Regions from separate parts of the Streptomyces sp. NBC_00466 genome, predicted to be linked through region 4. Evidence: riboswitches for the same ligand, from Rfam matches in the RefSeq annotation. Region 4 holds a riboswitch; each other region holds the start of a gene.
What was found. Region 4 has a riboswitch for thiamine pyrophosphate ahead of thiC (phosphomethylpyrimidine synthase ThiC). Riboswitches for the same ligand answer to the same signal wherever they lie in the genome.
Positions count from the first base shown of each region.

Region 1: another riboswitch for thiamine pyrophosphate. It lies ahead of thiO (glycine oxidase ThiO); the one in region 4 lies ahead of thiC (phosphomethylpyrimidine synthase ThiC).
Region 2: another riboswitch for thiamine pyrophosphate. It lies ahead of OG210_RS05330 (thiamine ABC transporter substrate binding subunit); the one in region 4 lies ahead of thiC (phosphomethylpyrimidine synthase ThiC).
Region 3: another riboswitch for thiamine pyrophosphate. It lies ahead of OG210_RS02090 (cytosine permease); the one in region 4 lies ahead of thiC (phosphomethylpyrimidine synthase ThiC).

Region 1 covers NZ_CP107896.1:5,425,984-5,429,185, forward strand. Annotated here, with positions in the region: gene OG210_RS24395 (thiazole synthase) at 1-157, opposite strand, end outside; gene thiS (sulfur carrier protein ThiS) at 165-395, opposite strand; gene thiO (glycine oxidase ThiO) at 413-1,615, opposite strand; TPP riboswitch at 1,613-1,725, opposite strand; gene OG210_RS24410 (FAD-dependent oxidoreductase) at 1,859-3,040, shown strand; gene OG210_RS24415 (Rv2175c family DNA-binding protein) at 3,192-3,202, shown strand, end outside.
Region 2 covers NZ_CP107896.1:1,232,168-1,235,369, reverse strand. Annotated here, with positions in the region: gene OG210_RS05340 (histone deacetylase) at 1-89, shown strand, start outside; gene rlmN (23S rRNA (adenine(2503)-C(2))-methyltransferase RlmN) at 194-1,300, shown strand; TPP riboswitch at 1,350-1,454, shown strand; gene OG210_RS05330 (thiamine ABC transporter substrate binding subunit) at 1,527-2,651, shown strand; gene OG210_RS05325 (ABC transporter permease) at 2,747-3,202, shown strand, end outside.
Region 3 covers NZ_CP107896.1:455,334-458,535, forward strand. Annotated here, with positions in the region: gene OG210_RS02085 (TIGR03086 family metal-binding protein) at 1-563, shown strand, start outside; gene OG210_RS02090 (cytosine permease) at 579-1,997, opposite strand; TPP riboswitch at 1,990-2,084, opposite strand; gene OG210_RS02095 (alpha/beta hydrolase) at 2,205-2,888, opposite strand.
Region 4 covers NZ_CP107896.1:3,297,870-3,301,071, forward strand. Annotated here, with positions in the region: gene OG210_RS14615 (YibE/F family protein) at 1-1,185, opposite strand, end outside; TPP riboswitch at 1,256-1,382, shown strand; gene thiC (phosphomethylpyrimidine synthase ThiC) at 1,375-3,168, shown strand.

The DNA.
Region 1 (3,202 bases), 2.1 Mb from region 4:
CGGTGGGATCGAGGCGCCGCATCGCGACCGTCGTGAGCTCGGTGCCCGACTCGACCAGGGACCTCTCCAGCACATCGAGGCTCGGCGCACCGCCGGTCCCCATGATCAGCCGGGAGGAGAAGACGGTGTCCGCGATGGTGAGGGAATCGTCTGCCATGTCCGGGTCAGCCTCCTTGGACTGCGGTGAGGATCTCGACGCGGTCGCCGTCGCCGAGCGGGGTGCGGGACCAGAGGCCGCGCGGTACGACGGTCTCGTTGACCGCGGCGGCGACCCCCGACGGAGCGCTGGTGAGGCCGGTGACCAGCACATCGAGGGTGGTGCCCGGCGCGATGGTGCGGGGCTCGCCGTTGACGGACACCCCGACCGGCGGGGCAGCCGCGGGCGGCACGTTCATGGGAGTGGGCGGCACGTTCATGCGGGCTGTTCCTGTCCTACGGGGGAGAAGCGCCGGGGCGTGAAGGCGCGGGCCTCGGCGGGCAGCTCCCCGGTGGTGAGCAGTTCGGCCATCACATCGCCGGTGACGGGGGTGAGCAGTACGCCGTTGCGGTAGTGGCCGGTGGCCAGCAGGAGGCCGGGCAGCGCGGTCGGGCCGAGCAGCGGCGCGTTGTCGGGCGACGCGGGACGCAGCCCCGCGCGTGTCTCGGTGAGCGGGAGTTCGGTGATGCCGGGCACCAGCTCATGAGCGTCGCGGAGCAGTTCGTACACCCCGCCCGCGGTGACCGTGGTGTCCCAGCCCAGCTCCTCGCTGGTCGCGCCGATCACGAGTTCGCCGTTCTCACGCGGGACCAGATAGAGGTGGCTGCCCCGGACGACCGCGCGGACGGTCCGGCTGAGGAACGGCGCGTACACACGCGGCACCGTCAGCCGGAGTACCTGCCCCTTGACCGGGCGTACGGGTGGAAGCACCGCGTCCGGTACGCCCGCGAGCTGCCCGCTGCGGCTGCCGGCCGCCAGCACCACCTGGCCGGCGCCGAGCGCGACGCCGTCGGCCAGCACCACACCGGTGGCCCGGCCGCGTTCCACCGTCAGACGCTCGGCCCAGCCGCGGTGAAAGATGACCCCGGCCCGCTCGCACGCGGTGACCAGCGCCTTCGCCAGCCGTCGTGGGTCGACCTGGTGGTCGCCGTCCACCCGCAGCCCGCCGCGCACGCCCGGCGCGAGCATCGGTTCGAGGCGCCTGCACTCGCGCCCCGTCAGCCACTCGGACTCCAGACCCGAGCGGCGCTGGAGTGCGTGCAGCTCCCGCAGATGCTCCCGGTCGTCGAGGTCGAGCGCCACGGCGAGGGTGCCGCAGGCGCGGTAGCCGAGATCCTGCCCCGACGCCTCCTCCAGCTCCGCGGCGAAATCCGGATAGCGGCGCGCGGACTCCAGGTTCAGACCGAGCAGGACCTGCTCGCCGTAATGGAGTTCCGTGACGGCGGCCAGCATGCCGGCCGCGACCTGCGCGGCCCCGCCGCCCGGCTGCGGGTCGGCGACGGCGGTGCGCAGTCCGCGCTGCGCCGACCGCCAGGCGATGACGAGACCGATGATCCCGCCCCCGACGACCAGTACGTCCGACAGCGCGTCCGAGGTGTCGGCGCGGTGCGCGTGATGGTTGGCATGGTGTGCGTGCATGGGCGTCCAGCCCCTCCCTTCGCCGGCATGACCCGGATCAGGTTCGTACGGTCGGAGGCCGTCCAGCCTCCCTCTCAGCCCGGTACGCCCGGACTCCCGCGAGTGGTTCAGCGTGGCCAGCCTAACCCCGGCCCCCGCCGCCCCGTAAGGCGTCCCCGGACGGCCCCCTGTTCTGACGGTGTGTCAGCTGTTTAAGGTGATCGGGTGAGCGAGCCGAGGAACGTCGTCATCGCCGGTGCGGGCATGGCCGGAGTGCAGACCGCTGTCGCCCTGCGGGACCAGGGCTTCACCGGACCCGTCACGCTGATCGGTGAGGAGCCTCACCAGCCGTACGACAGACCGCCGCTGTCCAAGGCCGTGCTGCTCGGCAAGGCCGAGGGCTCCGCCTTCGACGTCGACTTCGGCGCGCTCGGGGTCGAGTTGCTGCTGGGGTGCGAGGTGACCGGTGTACGCCCGCACGACCGGGAACTGGACACCGCGCGCGGCCCTGTCCCGTACGGGGCACTGGTCGTCGCAACCGGTGCCAGTCCGGTCACGCTGCCCGGCAGCGAGGGGGTCCCCGACGTCCATCTGCTGCGCACGCTCGACGACGCGGGGCGGCTGCGGGCCGTCCTCGCCGACCGGCGGGACGTCGTGGTGGTCGGCGCGGGCTGGATCGGCGCCGAGTTCGCCACGGCGGCCCGCGAGGCGGGGTGCGCGGTGACGGTCGTGGAGGCGGCCGGGCGGCCCCTCGTCGGGGCGCTGCCGGCCGAGATCGCGGCGCCCATGGCCGGCTGGTACGCCGACAGCGGGGCCGAACTCATCACCCACGCACGCGTGGCCCGCGTCGAGCCGGGCGCCGTGGTCCTGGAATCCGGGCGGCGGCTGCCGGCCGGGGCCGTCCTCGTCGGCATCGGCGCCAGGCCCGCGACCGGCTGGCTGGCCGGCTCCGGCATCGCGCTGGGCGCCGACGGCTCGGTCACGGCCGACGAGCGGCTGCGTACCTCGGTCGCCGATGTGTACGCGGTCGGCGACTGCGCGTCCTTCCCCTCCCGCAGGTACGGCGAGCGGCTGCTGGTCCACCACTGGGACAACGCCCTCCAGGGCCCGCGCACGGTCGCGGCGGACGTGATCGGCGAGACGCCGCAGATCTACGACCCGGTGCCGTACTTCTGGTCCGAGCAGTTCGGCCGTTTCGTGCAGTACGCGGGCCACCACGCGGCCGCCGACACGCTGATCCGGCGCGGCGACCCGTCGGGTCCGGCCTGGTCGGTGTGCTGGCTGAGGGAGGAGCGGCTGGTCGCGGTACTCGCCGTCGGCAGGCCCCGGGACCTGGCCCAGGGCCGGAAGCTCATCGAGTCGGGGGCCCCGGTGGACCCGGCCCGCGCCGCTGATCCGGCCGTGCCGCTCAAGTCGGCGGTCCGCCCGGAGGAGAGCCGGCTGTGAACGGGCGCCGGCTGTGAACGGGCGCCGGCCGTGAACGGGTGTCGGCCCGGGTACGCGAGCGGCCGTGAACGTGCGTCGGCCCGGGTGCGCGTCGGCCCTGAAGGGCTGAGTCCGGGTATCGGCTGTCAGTGCGGGATGGCAGGCTTGTCCCGTGACCGAGAT
Region 2 (3,202 bases), 2.1 Mb from region 4:
CGGGCACGGTGGCCGCCTATGTGGCCTCGGCGCCCGGGGCGGCAGGCCACTGGACAGCGCAAGCGGTCAGAGAGCTGATGGGACAGTGAACAGGCGTGCTCCCGCCCCATGACGACCAGCTCCGCCGGGCCGTCGTACAGCCTCCGGGCGACGGTCCGGTGGACCGTTGCGTGTCTGCGACACTGGATGAACCATGCCTAAGCCCGGAGAACTCACTTTCGTCGCGCCCCGCGGAGCCAAGAAGCCCCCGCTCCACCTCGCCGACCTCACGCCCGCCGAGCGCAAGGACGCCGTGGCCGGGACCGGCGAGAAGCCGTTCCGCGCCAAGCAGCTGTCGCAGCACTACTTCGCGCGGTACGCCCACGACCCCGCCGAGTGGACCGACATCCCGGCCGCCTCGCGCGAGAAGCTGCGGGAGGCGCTGCTCCCTGACCTGATGAGCGTCGTGCGCCACATCAGCTGTGACGACGACACCACCCGTAAGACGCTCTGGAAGCTGCACGACGGCACGCTGGTCGAGTCCGTGCTGATGCGCTACCCGGACCGGGTGACGATGTGCATCTCCTCGCAGGCCGGCTGCGGCATGAACTGTCCCTTCTGCGCCACCGGACAGGCGGGCCTCGACCGCAATCTGTCGACGGCCGAGATCGTCCACCAGATCGTCGACGGAATGCGCGCCCTGCGCGACGGCGAGGTGCCCGGCGGGCCCGCGCGGCTCTCCAACATCGTCTTCATGGGCATGGGCGAGCCCCTCGCCAACTACAAGCGGGTGGTCGGCTCGATCCGCCGGCTGACCGACCCCGAGCCCGACGGCCTCGGCCTCTCGCAGCGTGGGATCACCGTGTCCACGGTCGGCCTGGTGCCCGCGATGCTGCGCTTCGCCGACGAGGGCTTCAAGTGCCGCCTCGCGGTCTCGCTGCACGCGCCCGACGACGAGCTGCGCGACACCCTTGTGCCGGTGAACACCCGGTGGAAGGTCCGTGAGGTGCTGGACGCGGCCTGGGAGTACGCCGCGAAGTCCGGTCGCCGGGTCTCCATCGAGTACGCGCTCATCCGCGACATCAACGACCACGCCTGGCGGGGCGACCGGCTCGGACGGCTGCTCAAGGGCAAGCCGGTCCATGTCAACCTGATCCCGCTCAACCCGACACCGGGCTCCAAGTGGACCGCGTCCCGGCCGGAGGACGAGAAGGCGTTCGTCGATGCGATCGCCGCCCACGGCGTCACCGTGACCGTACGGGACACCCGCGGCCAGGAGATCGACGGAGCGTGCGGGCAGCTGGCGGCCGCTGAGCGGTAGGGCCCGTGTCACAGCGGTAGGGTCCGTGTAACGTGGGCCGCACATTTTCATATTCCGACAGGGGAGCGCCACAGCGCTGAGAGTGCGGCCATGCCGCAGACCCTCTGGACCTTGCCCGGGTCATTCCGGGTAGGAAGTTCGGTCTCTACTCAAGCTGTTCAGCCCTGCCCGCTTTCCCGCGGGCAGGGCCGCGTCTCTTCCTGGATGTCCATCCCAGGAGGAATCAGTGAGCACCACCAAGCGAGCGCGTACGTCCGGCAGAACGCTGACCACCAGGAAGCTGACCGTCACCGCGCTGGCCGCCGCGCTGGGCGTCTCGACGCTCGCCGCCTGCGGAGGTTCCGACGACTCCGGTTCGGGCGCCAAGAACTCCAAGGTCGTGACGCTGGTCAGCCACGACTCGTTCGCCGCATCTCCCGCCGTGCTCAAGGAGTTCACGAAGGAGACCGGCTACACCGTCCACGTCCTCAAGAGCGGGGACGCCGGTGCCGCGCTCAACCAGGAGATCCTCAGCAAGGGCTCCCCGCGCGGCGACGTCTTCTTCGGCGTCGACAACACCCTGCTGTCCCGAGCGCTCGACAACGGCCTCTTCACGCCGTACCGGGCGAAGGGCCTGGACCAGGTCGACTCCGGGGTACAGCTCGACGCGGCGAAGCACCGGGTCACCCCCATCGACAGCGGCGACCTCTGCGTCAACTACGACAAGAAGTACTTCGCCGACCACAAGACCGCCCCGCCCCGCAGCTTCGACGACCTGATCAAGCCGCAGTACAAGAACCTGCTGGTCACCGAGAACGTGGCCACCTCCTCACCCGGCCTCGGCTTCATGCTCGGCACGGTCGCGAAGTACGGGAACGACGGCTGGCAGGCGTACTGGAAGAAGCTCCAGGCCAACGGCGTCAAGGTCGACGACGGCTGGGAGCAGGCGTACAACAACGACTTCTCCGGCTCGGCCGGCGGCAAGAAGGCCAAGGGCGACCGGCCGCTCGTCGTCTCGTACGCGTCGAGCCCGCCCGCCGAGGTGCTGTACGCCAAGCCGCAGCCCAAGACCGCCCCGACCGGCGTCGCCACCTCCACCTGCTTCCGGCAGATCGAGTTCGCCGGGCTGCTGGACGGCGCGAAGAACCAGGCGGGCGGCAAGGCCCTGATCGACTTCCTGATCAGCAAGAAGTTCCAGGAGGACATGCCGCTCAACATGTTCGTGGACCCGGTGGTCAAGGGCGCGAAGGAGCCCGCGGTGTTCACCGAGTTCGGCGCGAAGGTCACCGCGCCCGAGACCGTCGCACCCGGCACGATCGCCAAGAACCGTGATCAGTGGGTCAAGTCGTGGTCCTCGATCGTCCTGAAGTAGCGCCCGCGCGGACCGGGCCGCCGCCCGCGGTACAGGCCGGGCCGCCGTCCGCGGCCGGGGCGGCCCGGCGCCGGACGGCGGTGCGGCTCGCGCTGATGGCCGTGCCCTTCGCTTTCTTCGCGGTCTTCTTCGCGTACCCGGTGGCGGCCATCGTCGGCCGTGGCCTCAAGGCGGGCGGCAGTTGGCAGTTCGGGCGGATCGGCGAGGTGCTGAGCCAACCCGACATCCTGCACGTCCTGTGGTTCACCACCTGGCAGGCGTGCGCGTCGACCGGCCTGACGCTGCTGATCGCGCTCCCGGGCGCGTATGTATTCGCCCGGTTCGATTTCCCGTGCAAGCAGCTGCTGCGCGCGGTGGCGACAGTGCCCTTCGTGCTGCCCACCGTCGTCGTCGGGACGGCCTTCCTCGCACTGCTCGGCCGTGGCGGGCTGCTCGACCAGCTGTGGGGCGTACGCCTCGACACCACGGTCTGGGCGATCCTGCTCGCGCACGTCTTCTTCAACTACGCGGTGGTCGTACGGACCGTGGGCGGCCTCTGGTCGCAGCTCGAC
Region 3 (3,202 bases), 2.8 Mb from region 4:
TGGAGCCCCCGGCGCGGTACATGGCGAAGCTCGCCGACGCCGTCAGCGACGCACAGCTGGGTGATCCCACACCCTGCCCGGACTTCGCGGTCCGGGACCTGCTCGCCCACATCTCCGGACTGACGGTGGCGTTCCACTCGGCGGCAGGGAAGGAATTCGGGCCGCACACCGACACGGCCCCGGGCACCGGCGCCGGCCCCGAACTCGCCGCGGACTGGCGGACGGCGCTGCCCCGGCAGTTGGAGGAGCTGATCGTGGCCTGGCACTCCCCCGCCGCGTGGGAGGGCGACACCAGGGCGGGCGGATTCACCTTCCCCGCCACGGTCGCCGGACGGATCGCACTGAACGAGCTGGTCGTGCACGGCTGGGACCTGGCCCGCGCGACCGGTCAGCGGTACGCACCCGATCCGGCGAGCCTCGGCGTCTCGTACGCACTGCTCGCTCCGGCGGACAGCCCGGCGCGCGAGCCTGCCTTCGGCCCGGCGGTCGAGGTGCCGCAGGACGCGCCGTTCCTGGACCGGGTGATCGGCCTCAGCGGGCGCAGCCCGGACTGGAAGCCTTAGGGTCTTCCGTTCGGATCAGGCCGGGCTCGCGTCCGGCAGGGTGGTCCTGCTGCGGCGCAGCCTGAGGGGTGCGTAGACGGCGAGCGCGGTGAGGAAGGCCGCGTAGTAGGCCAGGTCGGCGCCGTGCAGTGCCGCAGCCACCGGGCCTGTGTAGAGGCCCGTGTTCATGAACGGAACCGCTGCGGCGAAGGCCGCGCAGAATGCCACCAGAGCGGGCCTGCCGGACCGCGAGCGGACGCTCTCCGCTGTGGGATCGACCGGTTCGCCCGCGCGAGCCCGTGCGAACCAGTCGACAGCGACGACGGCGACGAAGCCGGGGATCCAGTAGCCGACGAAGAGCAGTACGTTCTGGAAGCGCGCGGCGGTGTCGGCGGCATGCATCCACAGCACCAGCGGGAAACCGAGTACGGCGGCGAGAGCGGCCGCGAACGGACGCGGGACGCGCAGACCGATGGTCTGCAGAGCCAGCGAGCCGCTGTAGTCGTTCATGGCATTGCTGCACAGAGCGGCCAGCGCCACGGCCAGCAGCCCCACCGCGCCGAGCAGGCCGCCGCCCAGCAGCCTGTCGACGCCCCGGGCGGTCTGGTCGGTGAAGACGGTGGCCCCCCACAACCCGAGTGCCTGGACGGCCACGAAGGAGACGCTGACGCCGAGGAGCGTGTACCAGAACATACGCGGCCGGGAGGTGTCCTGCGGCAGGTAGCGGCTGAAGTCGCTGGCGTACGGAGCCCACGACAGCGCCAGACTCAGGGCGATGGTACTGGTCAGTACGAACGCGCCGACGCGGTCGGCGCCGTGGGCACTGCCGGCGGCCGCGGGGTGGACGCTGTCCGGGAGCCTGAAGGCCAGGGCGACGAAAGCGGCGGCGAGCACGAAGGTCATCAGCTTCTGCAGCCGGTGGATCGCTTCGTAGCCCAGCACTCCGAGTGACCCTTGTCCCACCATCATCACCAGCACACCCAGCCAGAACGGCCAGCCGCAGAGCCGGGCCAGCGCGTCCCCGCCGAACAGCCCGATGAGCGCGTCCCAGGCCACCGACGACAGCCATTGCAGCAGGCCGGGCACCGTGACGGACCGGCCGAACGCGAGCCGGGCCAACGGCAGCTGGCCTGCCCCGGTGCGGCTGCCCCAGGTTCCGAGGTACGCGGTGGGAACAGCGCCGATCAAGGTGCCCAGCACAACGGCCAACAGGGCGGTGGGCAGGTCCAGACCGAGCGCGATACCGACGGTTCCGGTGAACACGCCGGTCATGGTGAGATTCGGGGCGAACCACACGGTGAAAAGCCGGCCGGGGCCGCCGTAGCGGTGCTGCCCGGGCACCGGCGCGATCCCGCGGGCCTCGATCCGCAGGTCGCCGGGCTCGGCGGGCATCCGGCCGTCGAAGACGGACCGAGGGCCTGTGGCCGTGCTGCTGGGAGCAGGTGGCAATGACATTGAGCGACATCCCTCCGCCAGTACTAACTGGTTCAGGTTCGGCGGGTGTGATCTCAGCCCCTGGGCGGGGCACCCCGTGTCCGGTACGACTGCAAGACTAACGGGCAGCGTCACGCTGTCCATGGAGAGGGTGCGTGGCTGCGGAGGGCGGCCCCGACGGGTGCCGGGTCTCAGTGGTCACCGGGCCGAACAGCCGCGCCCGGCCGCTCAGCTGGTGAAGAAGTCGCTGACCGCGGCCGAGAACTGTCCGGGCTCCAGGGCGTGCACGGTGTGGCCGACCGGGATCGTGATCGTCCGGGAGTCGGGGATCCCCGCCGCCATGTCGGGAATCCGCTCCTGCGACATGGAGCTGTCGGGGCCGCCGGCCACGATCAGTGTCGGGGCGACGATCTCGCCGAGCCGCTCGGCCCACTCGGGAGGAGGATCCCGGAGCTCGTTCTTGATGGCGAGCACCACGTTCCAGTCGTAGTCGACCGGCGCTTCGGGGCGCTCCGGTTCGGCCGCCTCCCTGGGGTACGGGGGCGGGGCCTCCTCCAGGACGAGCCGTTCCACCCGGTCCGCGTGCTCCTGGGCGAGCAGATAGGCGACGACGCCGCCCATGGAGTGGCCGACGACACCGACCCGGTCCAGTTCCAGTTCGTCCAGGAAGCCCAGCACGTCGTCGCGCATGAGCTCGAACGAGTACTCGTCCGGCCAGTCGCTCTCCCCGTGTCCCCGCAGGTCGAGGGCGTACACCCGCCACTCGTTGCCGAGTGCCCGGCCGGTCTCCTCCCAGGTCGCGGATGAGCCGCCGAGACCGTGCAGCAGCACCACCGGCGCGCCGAAGGGGTCGCCCCAGGTGCGGTACGCGAGCCGTACGTCGCCGACATCGACTACTGAGTGATCGTCCATACCGCAGACGCTACCGCGCGCGGGCCGGTACCTCCGCCGCCGTGGCGCACGGGTGTCACCCGGCGACATGGAGTCACATTCGGGCAAAATAGGCCATAGAACTCTCAGCCATCCCGACTCAACCCAGCGAGTCAGCGATCGGGAATGATCGAGGGCGCGCCCAATTCGCTCAACTCCTTTCTCCCCGGGGGGTGTACGGCCTCTTGGGCAGCTGATAGGAAAGCTTCCTAACAGAACACCGACGCTCGAACTCCCCTTGGAGGACCGGTGAAAGCCCCCCACCGCACCACCGCTGGACGCAGCAAGAGGATCAT
Region 4 (3,202 bases):
CCGTACGATCTCCTCCGCGACCAGCTCGGAGTTGGCCACCGTCCCCACACTGCTCTGTGCGATGGAGAAGAGCAGCAGCAAGGGCAGCGCCGCACCCGCGTAGGCCAGGACGAGCGTGTTGACGACGGACGCGATGTGGTCGCGGCCGATCCTGATGCCTGCCCGGTAGAGCCCGCGGGCCCCCATTGTGGGATCGGCCTGGTGCAGTTCCCAGACGGCTGAGGTCTGCGTGACCGTCACGTCGTCCAGCACCCCGAGCGATCCGATGATGACGCTCGCCAGCAGCAGCCCGCTCATGTCGATGTGCGGGTAGAGGCCGTGGATCAGACCGGTGCTGTCGTCGGTATTGCCCGTCAGGCTCGCCCAGCCGATGAAGAGCGAACCGAGCAGCCCGATCAGCATCAGCGAGATCAGCGTGCCGATGACGGCCACCGAGGTCCGCGCGGTCAGGCCGTGGCAGGTGTAGAGCGCGATCAGCATGATGGCGCTCGCCCCGATCACCGCCACGACCAGCGGATTCGACCCGTGCAGGATCGCCGGCAGGATGAACAGCGTCAGCACGGCGAAACTGACGGCCAGCGCGACCAGTGCCATCAGCCCGCGCAGCCGGCCCACGGCGACCACCACCAGCGCGAAGATTCCGGCGAGCAGCACCATCGGGAACTTCCGGTCCACGTCGGACACCGAGTACTGCAGGTCACGAGGTGCGTCGGGGGCGTACGCCACGATCACGCCCTGTCCCCGGTGCAACTGGCGCGGGGAGTCCGGCTGGACGATCTCGGTGAAGGTGCGGCCTTTGTCCTTGCCGCTCGTCACCTCGATCTTCGCCTTCTTGCACGGGGTGCCCTGCGGGGACGCACCGGCGCCGGACTGCGGTTCCGGAGTGCCCCCGGCCGCGCTCCCGCCGGCCGTCGACGACTGACTCGCGTGCACGTCCTGGCAGTTGACCGGAGTGAGCTCCGCCACATTGCCCTGCTGCGTCTGCCGGTCGAACCCGACACCGCTGCGGGCATGGTGCGGCGCACCGCCCGGCCAGAAGACCGCGAGACCGACAACAACCGCCGCCGCGAAGGGAATCAGCACCGCCGCGATGACCTTGCGCAGATGCTTGGACACAGGCGCGGCGGGGCCGTGGCTGTGCGTGTGGCCGTGCCCGCCGGGAGGTGGTTCGGGGAGTGGGGTCACCGCCCGATCATCGCAAGAACGAGGAGGCCCTCTGTTCAGTGCGCGGCGAATGGCGTTAGCGTGGGGGCACCTTTGCACACGCGGGAGCTCGGAGCACCGGGCTGAGAGGGCGCTGACCAGCAGACTGCTGTGAGCTGCGCCGACCGCCGAACCTGTTACCGGGTAATGCCGGCGTAGGGAGTAGGTCTCATGACCACAGTGGATGCACGCACGCCTGCCACCGACCAGGACGAGCGCAAGCCGGGCTGGCACAAGGGATACGTAGCGGGCCCGGAGGGCTCGCGCGCGGATCTCAGGGTGCCCGTCAGGCAGGTGCACCTCACCAATGGGCAGGACGTGACGCTGTACGACACGTCAGGCCCGTACACCGATCCCACCGTCGAGACCGATGTACGGCGTGGGCTCGCCCCGCTCCGGGAGAACTGGATCATCGGTCGCGGCGACACCGAGGAGTACACGGGCCGCCCGGCCCGTCCCGAGGACGACGGGATCAAGCACACATCGCCGCGCGGGGGACTCCGTAACCTCGACGCGGTCTTCCCCGGCCGTCCCCGCCAGCCCAGAAGGGGGCGCGAGGGGCGCGCGGTGAGCCAGCTCGCGTACGCCGTGCGCGGGGAGATCACCCCGGAGATGGAGTACGTCGCGATCCGGGAGAACGTCTCCCCCGAGGTCGTACGGGAGGAGATCGCCGCGGGCCGGGCGGTCCTGCCGGCCAACGTCAACCACCCGGAGATCGAGCCGATGATCATCGGCAAGCGGTTCCTGGTGAAGGTCAACGCCAACATCGGTAATTCCGCCGTCACTTCCTCCATCGAGGAGGAGGTGGACAAGATGACCTGGGCCACCAAGTGGGGCGCGGACACGGTCATGGACCTGTCCACCGGGCGCAATATCCACACCACCCGCGAGTGGGTGCTGCGCAACTCCCCCGTCCCGATCGGCACGGTCCCGCTCTACCAGGCCCTGGAGAAGGTTGACGGCCAGGCCGAGGAGCTGACCTGGGAGATCTACAAGGACACGGTCATCGAGCAGGCCGAACAGGGCGTCGACTACATGACGGTGCACGCGGGGGTGCTGCTGCGGTACGTGCCGCTCACCGCACGCCGCAAGACCGGGATCGTCTCGCGCGGCGGTTCGATCATGGCCGCCTGGTGCCTGGCGCACCACAAGGAGTCGTTCCTGTACGAGAACTTCGAGGAGCTGTCGGACATTCTGGCCTCCTACGACGTCACCTACTCGCTGGGTGACGGGCTGCGGCCGGGGTCGATCGCGGACGCCAACGACGAAGCGCAGTTCGCGGAGTTGCGCACCCTCGGGGAACTCAACACGGTCGCCAAACGTCATGGTGTACAGACGATGATCGAAGGTCCCGGTCACGTCCCGATGCACAAGATCAAGGAGAACATCGACCTCCAGCAGGAAATCTGCGAGGAGGCCCCCTTCTATACGCTCGGCCCGCTCACCACGGACGTGGCCCCGGCGTATGACCACATCACCTCCGGCATCGGGGCGGCGATGATCGCCTGGTGGGGCACGGCCATGCTCTGCTACGTCACGCCCAAGGAGCACCTGGGGCTGCCCAACCGGGACGACGTGAAGACCGGCGTGATCACGTACAAGATCGCGGCCCATGCGGCGGATCTGGCCAAGGGGCACCAGGACGCGCAGAAGTGGGACGACGCGCTCTCGGACGCACGCTTCGAGTTCCGCTGGGAGGACCAGTTCAATCTGGCTCTCGACCCCGACACGGCAAGGGAGTTCCATGACGAGACGCTGCCGGCCGAGCCGGCCAAGACCGCGCATTTCTGTTCCATGTGCGGGCCGAAGTTCTGCTCGATGAAGATTAGTAAAAGCATCACAGAGCAATTCGCCCCTGACCTGCACTCTTCCGCTTCGGACGACGAGATTGAAGCGGGGATGTTGGAGAAGTCCAAGGAGTTCGCAGCGAGCGGTAACCGGGTGTACCTGCCGCTGGCGGACTAGCACAAGTAGGGCTACTCGCCTGTTCTGCCCGAAG